2 regions of the Streptomyces sp. NBC_01451 genome follow, and region 1 is predicted to be linked to the other one. Evidence: riboswitches for the same ligand, from Rfam matches in the RefSeq annotation. Region 1 holds a riboswitch; the other holds the start of a gene.

What was found. A riboswitch is a leader RNA that binds a small molecule or an ion and turns the genes downstream of it on or off. The one in region 1 is predicted to bind cobalamin.
Region 2: another riboswitch for cobalamin. It lies ahead of OG595_RS40085 (CbtB domain-containing protein); the one in region 1 lies ahead of OG595_RS12330 (ribonucleoside-diphosphate reductase subunit alpha).

Annotation. Positions count from the first base shown of each region.
Region 1 is NZ_CP109479.1:2,916,192-2,920,376, forward strand. Features, by position in the region: gene mctP (monocarboxylate uptake permease MctP) at 1-397, shown strand, start outside; cobalamin riboswitch at 588-711, shown strand; gene OG595_RS12330 (ribonucleoside-diphosphate reductase subunit alpha) at 838-3,231, shown strand; gene OG595_RS12335 (ribonucleotide-diphosphate reductase subunit beta) at 3,231-4,185, shown strand, end outside.
Region 2 is NZ_CP109479.1:9,088,797-9,092,981, forward strand. Features, by position in the region: gene paaD (1,2-phenylacetyl-CoA epoxidase subunit PaaD) at 1-57, shown strand, start outside; gene paaE (1,2-phenylacetyl-CoA epoxidase subunit PaaE) at 57-1,157, shown strand; gene OG595_RS40075 (ferredoxin) at 1,199-1,600, shown strand; gene OG595_RS40080 (histidine phosphatase family protein) at 1,628-2,254, opposite strand; cobalamin riboswitch at 2,386-2,517, shown strand; gene OG595_RS40085 (CbtB domain-containing protein) at 2,555-2,776, shown strand; gene OG595_RS40090 (CbtA family protein) at 2,802-3,578, shown strand; gene OG595_RS40095 (acyl-CoA dehydrogenase family protein) at 3,732-4,185, shown strand, end outside.

The DNA of each region.
Region 1 (4,185 bases):
CAACTTCCAGCTCCTGGGCGGCATCTGGATCCTCCAGACCTTCCCGTCCCTCGTCGGCGGCCTGTTCACCCGCTGGTTCCACCGCTGGGCCCTGCTGGCCGGCTGGGCGGTCGGCATGCTGTACGGCACGCTGGCTGCGTACGGGGTCGCGTCCCCGACGCAGAAGCACTTCGGCGGCAGCTCGAAGGAGATCCCGGGGATCGGCGAGATCGGCTACATCGGTCTGACGGCGTTCGTCCTGAACGTCGCCGTCACGGTGGTCCTCACCTTCGTGCTGAAGGCGCTGAAGGCCCCGGACGGCGTGGACGAGACGAAGCCGGCGGACTACACGGCGGACGCGGGGGATCCGGGCGTGGCGGTGGAACTGCCGTCGGCGACGGCGGGTTCCGCGCACTGAGCTCCGCAGGGTCCGTGGTTCGTCCACTGCGGGCCCGTGGGGGCTTGTCGCGCAGTTCCCCGCGCCCCTTAAGGGGCGCCATCGGGCCGCCGGAGAAGTCCGGCGGCCCCTTGTCGTACTCCTCCAATCCCCTCAACTCGGCGATACGACACAACATGTGGGGGTGCTTCCAGGGCCCGGCACAAGATGTATGCTCATGCTCGCTGTCGCCGCAGGGGAATCCGGTGCGAATCCGGAACTGTCCCGCAACGGTGTACTCGTGCATGTTCGTGCGCGTGTCCAGTCCGAGGACCTGTCGACAGTGCGCCCGGCCGACCGGTCCGGGTGCCTGACGTCCGGGCCTCGTGGAGTGGGCCGGTGGACGCGCGCGTACCCGTAAGGCGTCCGTGTGCCCCGCTGCCCTCCGCAAGGCCCCGTGCCGAGCGAGGGAGAGCCCCCACGTGACCATCGCGCCAGCCGAACCGGCTTCAGCGACCGCAGTGGCCCCACTGGCCCCAGTGGAGACGGACGGTCCGGGTACCGCGCTGCTGCGGATCCTGACCGAGCTGACCGCCGACCTTCCCGACGCCGACCCCGGCCGGGTCGCCGCCGTCGCGCTGCGCGGCCGGTCCGCGCGGGCCGACGAGTCGGAGCTGCGCGAGCTGGCCACCGAGGCGGCGGCCGGTCTCATCTCCGAGGACCCCGTCTACTCCCGGCTGGCCGCCCGGCTGCTGACCGTCACCATCGCCGCGGAAGCCGCCTCGCAGGGTGTCACGTCCTTCTCCGAGTCGGTCGCGGCCGGCCACCGGGAGGGCCTGATCGCCGACCGCACCGCCGAGTTCGTACGGGTGCACACGGACCGGCTGAACGCCCTGATCGACGTCGAGGGCGACGACCGTTTCGGTTACTTCGGCCTGCGCACCCTGCACAGCCGCTACCTCCTGCGCCACCCGATCACGCGCCGGGTCGTCGAGACGCCCCAGCACTTCATGCTGCGCGTCGCGAGCGGGCTTGCCGAGGACACTGCGCTTGACGCAAAAACGGGCGTTCGAGGGCTGGACGAAGTCGCGGCGCTCTACCGGCTGATGAGCCGCCTCGACTACCTCCCCTCCTCCCCCACCCTCTTCAACTCCGGTACCCGGCACCCCCAGATGTCGTCCTGCTACCTCCTCGACTCCCCGCTGGACGAGCTGGACTCCATCTACGACCGCTACCACCAGGTCGCCCGCCTCTCCAAGCACGCCGGCGGCATCGGCCTGTCGTACTCCCGTATCCGCAGCCGCGGTTCGCTGATCCGCGGCACCAACGGGCACTCCAACGGCATCGTGCCGTTCCTGAAGACGCTGGACGCCTCCGTCGCCGCCGTGAACCAGGGCGGCCGGCGCAAGGGTGCCGCCGCGGTGTACCTGGAGACCTGGCACTCCGACATCGAGGAGTTCCTGGAGCTGCGCGACAACACGGGTGAGGACGCCCGCCGTACGCACAACCTGAACCTCGCGCACTGGATCCCGGACGAGTTCATGCGCCGGGTGGACGCGGACGCGCTCTGGTCGCTCTTCTCCCCCTCCGACGTGCCCGAACTGATCGACCTGTGGGGCGCCGAGTTCGACGCCGCCTACCGCAGGGCCGAGGAGGACGGGCTCGCCCGGAAGACCATCCCGGCCCGCGATCTGTACGGCCGGATGATGCGCACCCTCGCGCAGACCGGCAACGGCTGGATGACCTTCAAGGACGCGGCCAACCGCACCGCCAACCAGACGGCCGAGCCGGGCAGTGTCGTCCACTCCTCGAACCTGTGCACCGAGATCCTGGAGGTCACGGACGACGGGGAGACCGCGGTCTGCAATCTGGGCTCGGTCAACCTCGGCGCGTTCGTCGACACGGCGGCCGGTGACATCGACTGGGAGCGGCTGGACGAGACGGTCCGTACCGCCGTCACCTTCCTCGACCGGGTCGTCGACATCAACTTCTACCCGACCGAGCAGGCGGGCCGCTCCAACTCCCGCTGGCGCCCGGTCGGCCTGGGCGCGATGGGCCTCCAGGACGTCTTCTTCAAGCTGCGCGTCCCCTTCGACTCGCCCGAGGCGAAGGCCCTCTCCACGCGCATCGCCGAGCGGATCATGCTCGCCGCGTACGAGGCATCCGCCGACCTCGCCGAGCGCAACGGCCCGCTCCCGGCCTGGGAGAGGACCCGTACGGCCCGCGGTGTGCTGCACCCCGACCACTACGACGTCGAGCTGGCCTGGCCCGAGCGCTGGTCGGCGCTGCGGGAACGTATCGCCTCGACCGGGATGCGCAACTCCCTGCTCCTGGCGATCGCGCCCACCGCCACCATCGCCTCGATCGCCGGGGTGTACGAGTGCATCGAGCCGCAGGTCTCCAACCTGTTCAAGCGCGAGACGCTGTCCGGCGAGTTCCTCCAGGTCAACTCGTACCTGGTGAAGGAGCTCAAGGACCTCGGTGTGTGGGACGCCCGCACCCGGGAGGCGCTGCGCGAGTCGAACGGCTCGGTGCAGGACTTCGCGTGGATCCCGGCCGACGTACGGGCCCTGTACCGCACGGCGTGGGAGCTCCCGCAGCGCGGGCTCATCGACATGGCGGCGGCCCGGACCCCGTTCCTGGACCAGGCGCAGTCCCTGAACCTGTTCCTGGAGACGCCGACCATCGGCAAGCTCTCCTCGATGTACGCGTACGCCTGGAAGTCGGGCCTGAAGACGACGTACTACCTGCGCTCGCGCCCGGCCACCCGCATCGCGCGCGCCGCGCAAGCGAGTGTCCCCGTCCAGCAGGCCGCCGACCCCGACGCCGTCGCCTGCTCCCTTGAGAACCCCGAGTCCTGCGAGGCCTGCCAGTAATGACCACCGCCGCTGAGAAGAACCTGCTCGACCCGGGCTTCGAACTGACCCTCCGCCCCATGCGCTACCCGGACTTCTACGAGCGCTACCGGGACGCCATCAAGAACACCTGGACCGTCGAGGAGGTAGACCTCCACTCGGACATCTCCGACCTGGCGAAGCTGTCCGAGGGCGAGCAGCACATGATCGGCCGGCTGGTCGCGTTCTTCGCGACGGGCGACTCGATCGTGGCCAACAACCTGGTGCTGACGCTGTACAAGCACATCAACTCCCCCGAGGCGCGGCTCTACCTGAGCCGGCAGCTGTTCGAGGAAGCCGTGCACGTCCAGTTCTATCTGACGCTCCTGGACACGTATCTCCCCGACCCGGAGGACAGGGCCGCGGCGTTCGACGCGGTGGAGAACATCCCGTCAATCCGCGAGAAGGCGGAGTTCTGCTTCAAGTGGATCAACGAGGTCGAGAAGCTGGAGAGCCTGCAGACACAGGCCGACCGCCGCCGGTTCCTGCTCAACCTGATCTGCTTCGCCGCGTGCATCGAGGGCCTGTTCTTCTACGGGGCCTTCGCGTACGTCTACTGGTTCCGCAGCCGGGGTCTGCTGCACGGCCTGGCCACCGGCACGAACTGGGTCTTCCGGGACGAGACCATGCACATGAGCTTCGCGTTCGAGGTGGTCGACACCGTCCGCAAGGAGGAGCCGGAGCTGTTCGACGAGCGGCTTCAGCAGCAGGTGACCGACATGATGCGGGAGGCGGTCGAGGCGGAGCTCCAGTTCGGCCGCGACCTGTGCGGTGAGGGCATGCCGGGGATGAACACCGAGTCGATGCGCCAGTACCTGGAGTGCGTCGCCGACCAGCGGCTGGCCCGCCTCGGCTTCGCCCCGGTGTACGGCTCCGAGAACCCCTTCTCCTTCATGGAGCTGCAAGGGGTGCAGGAGCTGACCAACTTCTTCGAGC
Region 2 (4,185 bases), 6.2 Mb from region 1:
GCACTGTGGCGCTGCCACGCCTGCCGCGAGCCGTTCGAGTACGTCAAGGAGATCTGATGGCCGCGCCCACCGCCCTGACCACGGCGCCTGTACGCCGCCGGCCGGTCTTCCACGCCCTGAAGGTCGCCGACGTACGACGACTGTGCGCGGACGCCGTCGCCGTCGCCTTCGAGGTACCGGCGGACCTGGCCGCCGAGTACGCCTTCGCGCCGGGCCAGTCGCTCACCCTGCGCCGGGAGTTCGAGGGGCGCGAGGAGCGGCGGTCGTACTCGATCTGCGCCCCGGCAGGCGAACAGCCCCGCATCGGCGTACGCGTGGTGCCCGGCGGCCTGTTCTCGTCCTGGCTGGTCGACGGGGTGCGCCCGGGTGACGTGCTCGACGTGATGACCCCGACCGGCGCCTTCAGTCCCGACCTGACAGTGTCCGGCCGCCACGTGCTGATCGCCGCGGGTTCCGGCATCACCCCGATGATGTCGATCGCCGAGTCGGTCCTCGCCGCCGACGACCGCTCACAGGTCACCCTCCTGTACGGCAACCGGCGTACGGACACCGTGATGTTCGCCGACGAGCTGGCGGACCTGAAGGACATGTACCGTACGCGCTTCCAGCTGGGGCACGTACTGTCGCGGGAGCCGCGCGAGGCCGAGCTGCTGTCGGGGCGGCTGGACGCCGAACGGCTCGCCGCACTCCTCGCGGGCCTCGTCGACGTGCCGGGCACCGACCACTGGTGGCTGTGCGGACCGCACGGCATGGTCCGTGACGCCCAGCGGCTGCTGGCGGAGCTGGGCGTGCCCGCGGACCGGGTACACCAGGAACTCTTCTACGCAGACGACCAGCCGGTCCGCCAGGTCCGGCACACGGACGCGGTGGCCGAGGGCCCGGTGAGCCGGGTCACGATCACCCTCGACGGCCGCTCCACCACCACCGCGCTGTCCCGGGACGCGACCGTCCTGGACGGGGCGGCGCACACCCGGCCGGACCTGCCGTTCGCCTGCAAGGGCGGCGTCTGCGGCACCTGCCGGGCGCTGGTCACCTCGGGTGCGGTGGACATGCGCCGCAACTACGCCCTCGAACCAGCGGAGGTCGACGCGGGCTACGTCCTGACCTGCCAGTCGTTCCCGGTGTCGGAGACGCTGACGGTCGACTACGACAGCTGAATCAAAGGTTTGGCGGGTCGCGCTTCGGCAACTCGATCGGCGTGACCCCTACAACTACGCAACAGGAACTCTTCCGGTTCCTGGAGGACCGTTTCGTCTGTGCCCAGGCGTGCACCGAGTGCGCGCGGGCGTGTGCGCTGCGCGCGAGTCTCGCGGACCCGGACGGGCCCGCCGTCGAGGCACTCGCGCGCCGCAAGGGCATTCTGTGCGCGGAGGTGTGCGACGCGACATGCCGACTGCTCGCCGAGCAGGTGGACCTGGACGAGGCCGCTCTCCGGGTCCAACTGGAGTGGTGCAGCACGGTCTGCCTGGAAACCGCCCAGGCCTTCGACGAACACCCCGGTGGCGAGGACGCGGCGAAGGCGTGCCGGGAGTGCGCACAGGCGTGCACGGACTTCGCGTGGACGCTTCAGGTGCCGGACTCGGGGCGCGTCGGCGGGTGAGACACGGCGTTTCGTGAACCCGCGGGTTCACGCCCGCGCCGCTCCCTGCCCCTGGTGCGGCGTCCCGCCCGACTCCTCGTGCGACGCCCCGAGCTGCCCGCCCACCCGCACGTTCCAGCGTCCCGCCCGGCCGGTCAACTCCGTTGCCGTCAACGGCGGAACGTCGATCCGCCAGAACGCCGACCCGGGCGCCCCCAGCACCCGTACCGTCGCCGCGCGTACCACCTCCGGCTCGACGACCGCGACGGTCCGGCCCGTGGCCTGCGCCGCCGTTTCGTCCAGCCAGCGCGCGACGCGGTCGCAGAGAGCGCGGACCGGCTCACCGCCGTGCGGGGCCGACCGAGGGTCCGCCAGCCACTGGGCCAGCGCCTCCGGTTCCTTCTCCGCCACCTCGGCCAGGGTCGCGCCGCGCCAGCGGCCCACGTCCAGACCGCCCGGGCCCGGCACCGCAGCGGCGTCGAGGCCCAGCGCCCGAGCCGTCTCACGGCAGCGTGCGGTGGGGGAGACCCACACCCTGGAGACCGGCGGGAGCGTCCCCGCCGCCGCCCGGGCGAGCCGCAGACCCGACGCGTCCAGGGGACAGCCGTCGTCGAAACGGGCCTCCCGCAGCGCCGCGCTGATCGCCGGTGAGATCAACATCACTCGGCTCGTCATCCGGTCACTCCCGCGTTCATTCCGCCCCAATGTCGTTGTCATGTACGGCACTTGAGGCAGCGTACGGCGCACCGGCGCGCTGTACGCCGTCCTGTGCGCCCTTGGCCGCGCCCCCGCTTCGCGGTACCTTCTCGTCGATATTGACGACGGTTCGACGGAAGCCGGTGGGAATCCGGCACGGTCGCGCCACTGTAAGCCCCGTACGCACCCGCCCGGTGCGGTCCGGGGGCAAGTCAGACCCGTGACTGTCGTCCTCTGCACCACCGATACGGGACGCGAGTTCCCCCAGGAGGTCCTGTCATGGCACAGTCCGCAGTCCAGCCGACCGCCGTTCCCACCGCCGTACCCGAGAAGCTGCCGATCGGTGCGATCGCCCCCTGGGCGGTCTTCTTCGGCGTGCTGATGCTGGTGCTGCTCTACTTCGTCGGCGCCGAACAGGGCGCCACCTCGCTGGTCTCCGGCGAGGGCGTGCACGAGTGGGTGCACGACGCCCGTCACCTGCTCGGCTTCCCCTGCCACTGACGACGACGGGGAAACGTACGAGCTCATGAACTCCACCACTGTCAGAAACCTCCTGGTCCGCGGCATGCTCGCGGGCCTTGTCGCGGGTGTGCTCGTCTGGGTCGTCGCGTACCTCTTCGCCGAGCCGCTCGTCGACGACGCGATCGCGTTCGAGGAGATGCACGAGGCCCACGGGCATGCCGAACAGGCGCTCGTCTCCCGTGCGTTGCAGTCCACCGTGGGTCTGGGGACCGGCGTCCTCGTCTACGGCGTCGCGTTCGGCGGTATCGCGGCCCTCGCGTACTGCTTCGCGCTCGGCCGGATCGGCCGCTTCGGACCGCGCGCGACCGCGCTGCTCCTCGCCGGGGCCGGACTGCTCGCCGTGTACGTCGTGCCGTTCCTCAAGTACCCGGCCAACCCGCCCGCCGTCGGCGACCCCGACACTCTCAACCAGCGCACCGCGCTGTTCTTCCTGATGGTCGCGCTGAGCGTGCTGTTGGCCGTCGGCGCGGTGATCCTGGGCAAGCGCCTCGCGCCGCGCCTGGGCAACTGGAACGCGACCCTCGCCGCGGTCGCCTTCTTCGTCGTGGTCGTCGGACTGGCGTACGCCTTCCTGCCGTCGTTCACCAACGAGGTCCCGGCGGGCTTCTCCGCGAGCCTGCTGTGGAAGTACCGGGTGGCCACGCTCGCCATCCAGGCGACGATGTGGACCGCGTTCGGCCTGGTCTTCGGACTGCTGGCGGAACGACTGCTCGTTCCGAGGACGGCAGCGGCCGTCGGCGCGAGCGGTGCCGAGCCACAGGCGACTCCCGTGGCGCACTGACCGGATCGCGGCACTGCCCCGAGGGGGTCCCGGATGTCCGGGACCCCCTCCGGCATGTGTGCACCGGTACCCGCACCGCCATTCCCAATTTCTGGAACACGTTCTACCGTGTGCGCCGACAGGTCCGGCCTTGGGGAGCCAGCAGGAGGCGCCGTGCATCTCGAATACACGCCCGAGCAGCAGCAGCTGCGCACCGAACTGCGCGCCTACTTCGCCGAGTTGGTGCCGGACCGGGCCTACTCGCGCTTCAGCGACCACGTGGCCCAGAAGCGCTTCTACCGCGAGACCATCCGCCGTCTCGGCGGCGACGGCTGGCTCGGCGTCGGCTGGCCGCAGGAGTACGGGGGGCGAGGGCTGTCCCCGATGGAACAGTTCATCTTCTTCGACGAGGCCGCCCAGGCTGGCGTACCGCTGCCGCTGATGGCACTCAACACCGTCGGCCCGACGATCATGCGGTACGGCAGCGAGGAGCAGAAGGCCTACTTCCTGCCGAAGATCCTCGCCGGCGAGATCGACTTCGCGATCGGCTACAGCGAGCCGGAGGCGGGCACCGACCTGGCCGCCCTGAAGACGCGCGCCGTGCGGGACGGCGACGACTACGTCGTCA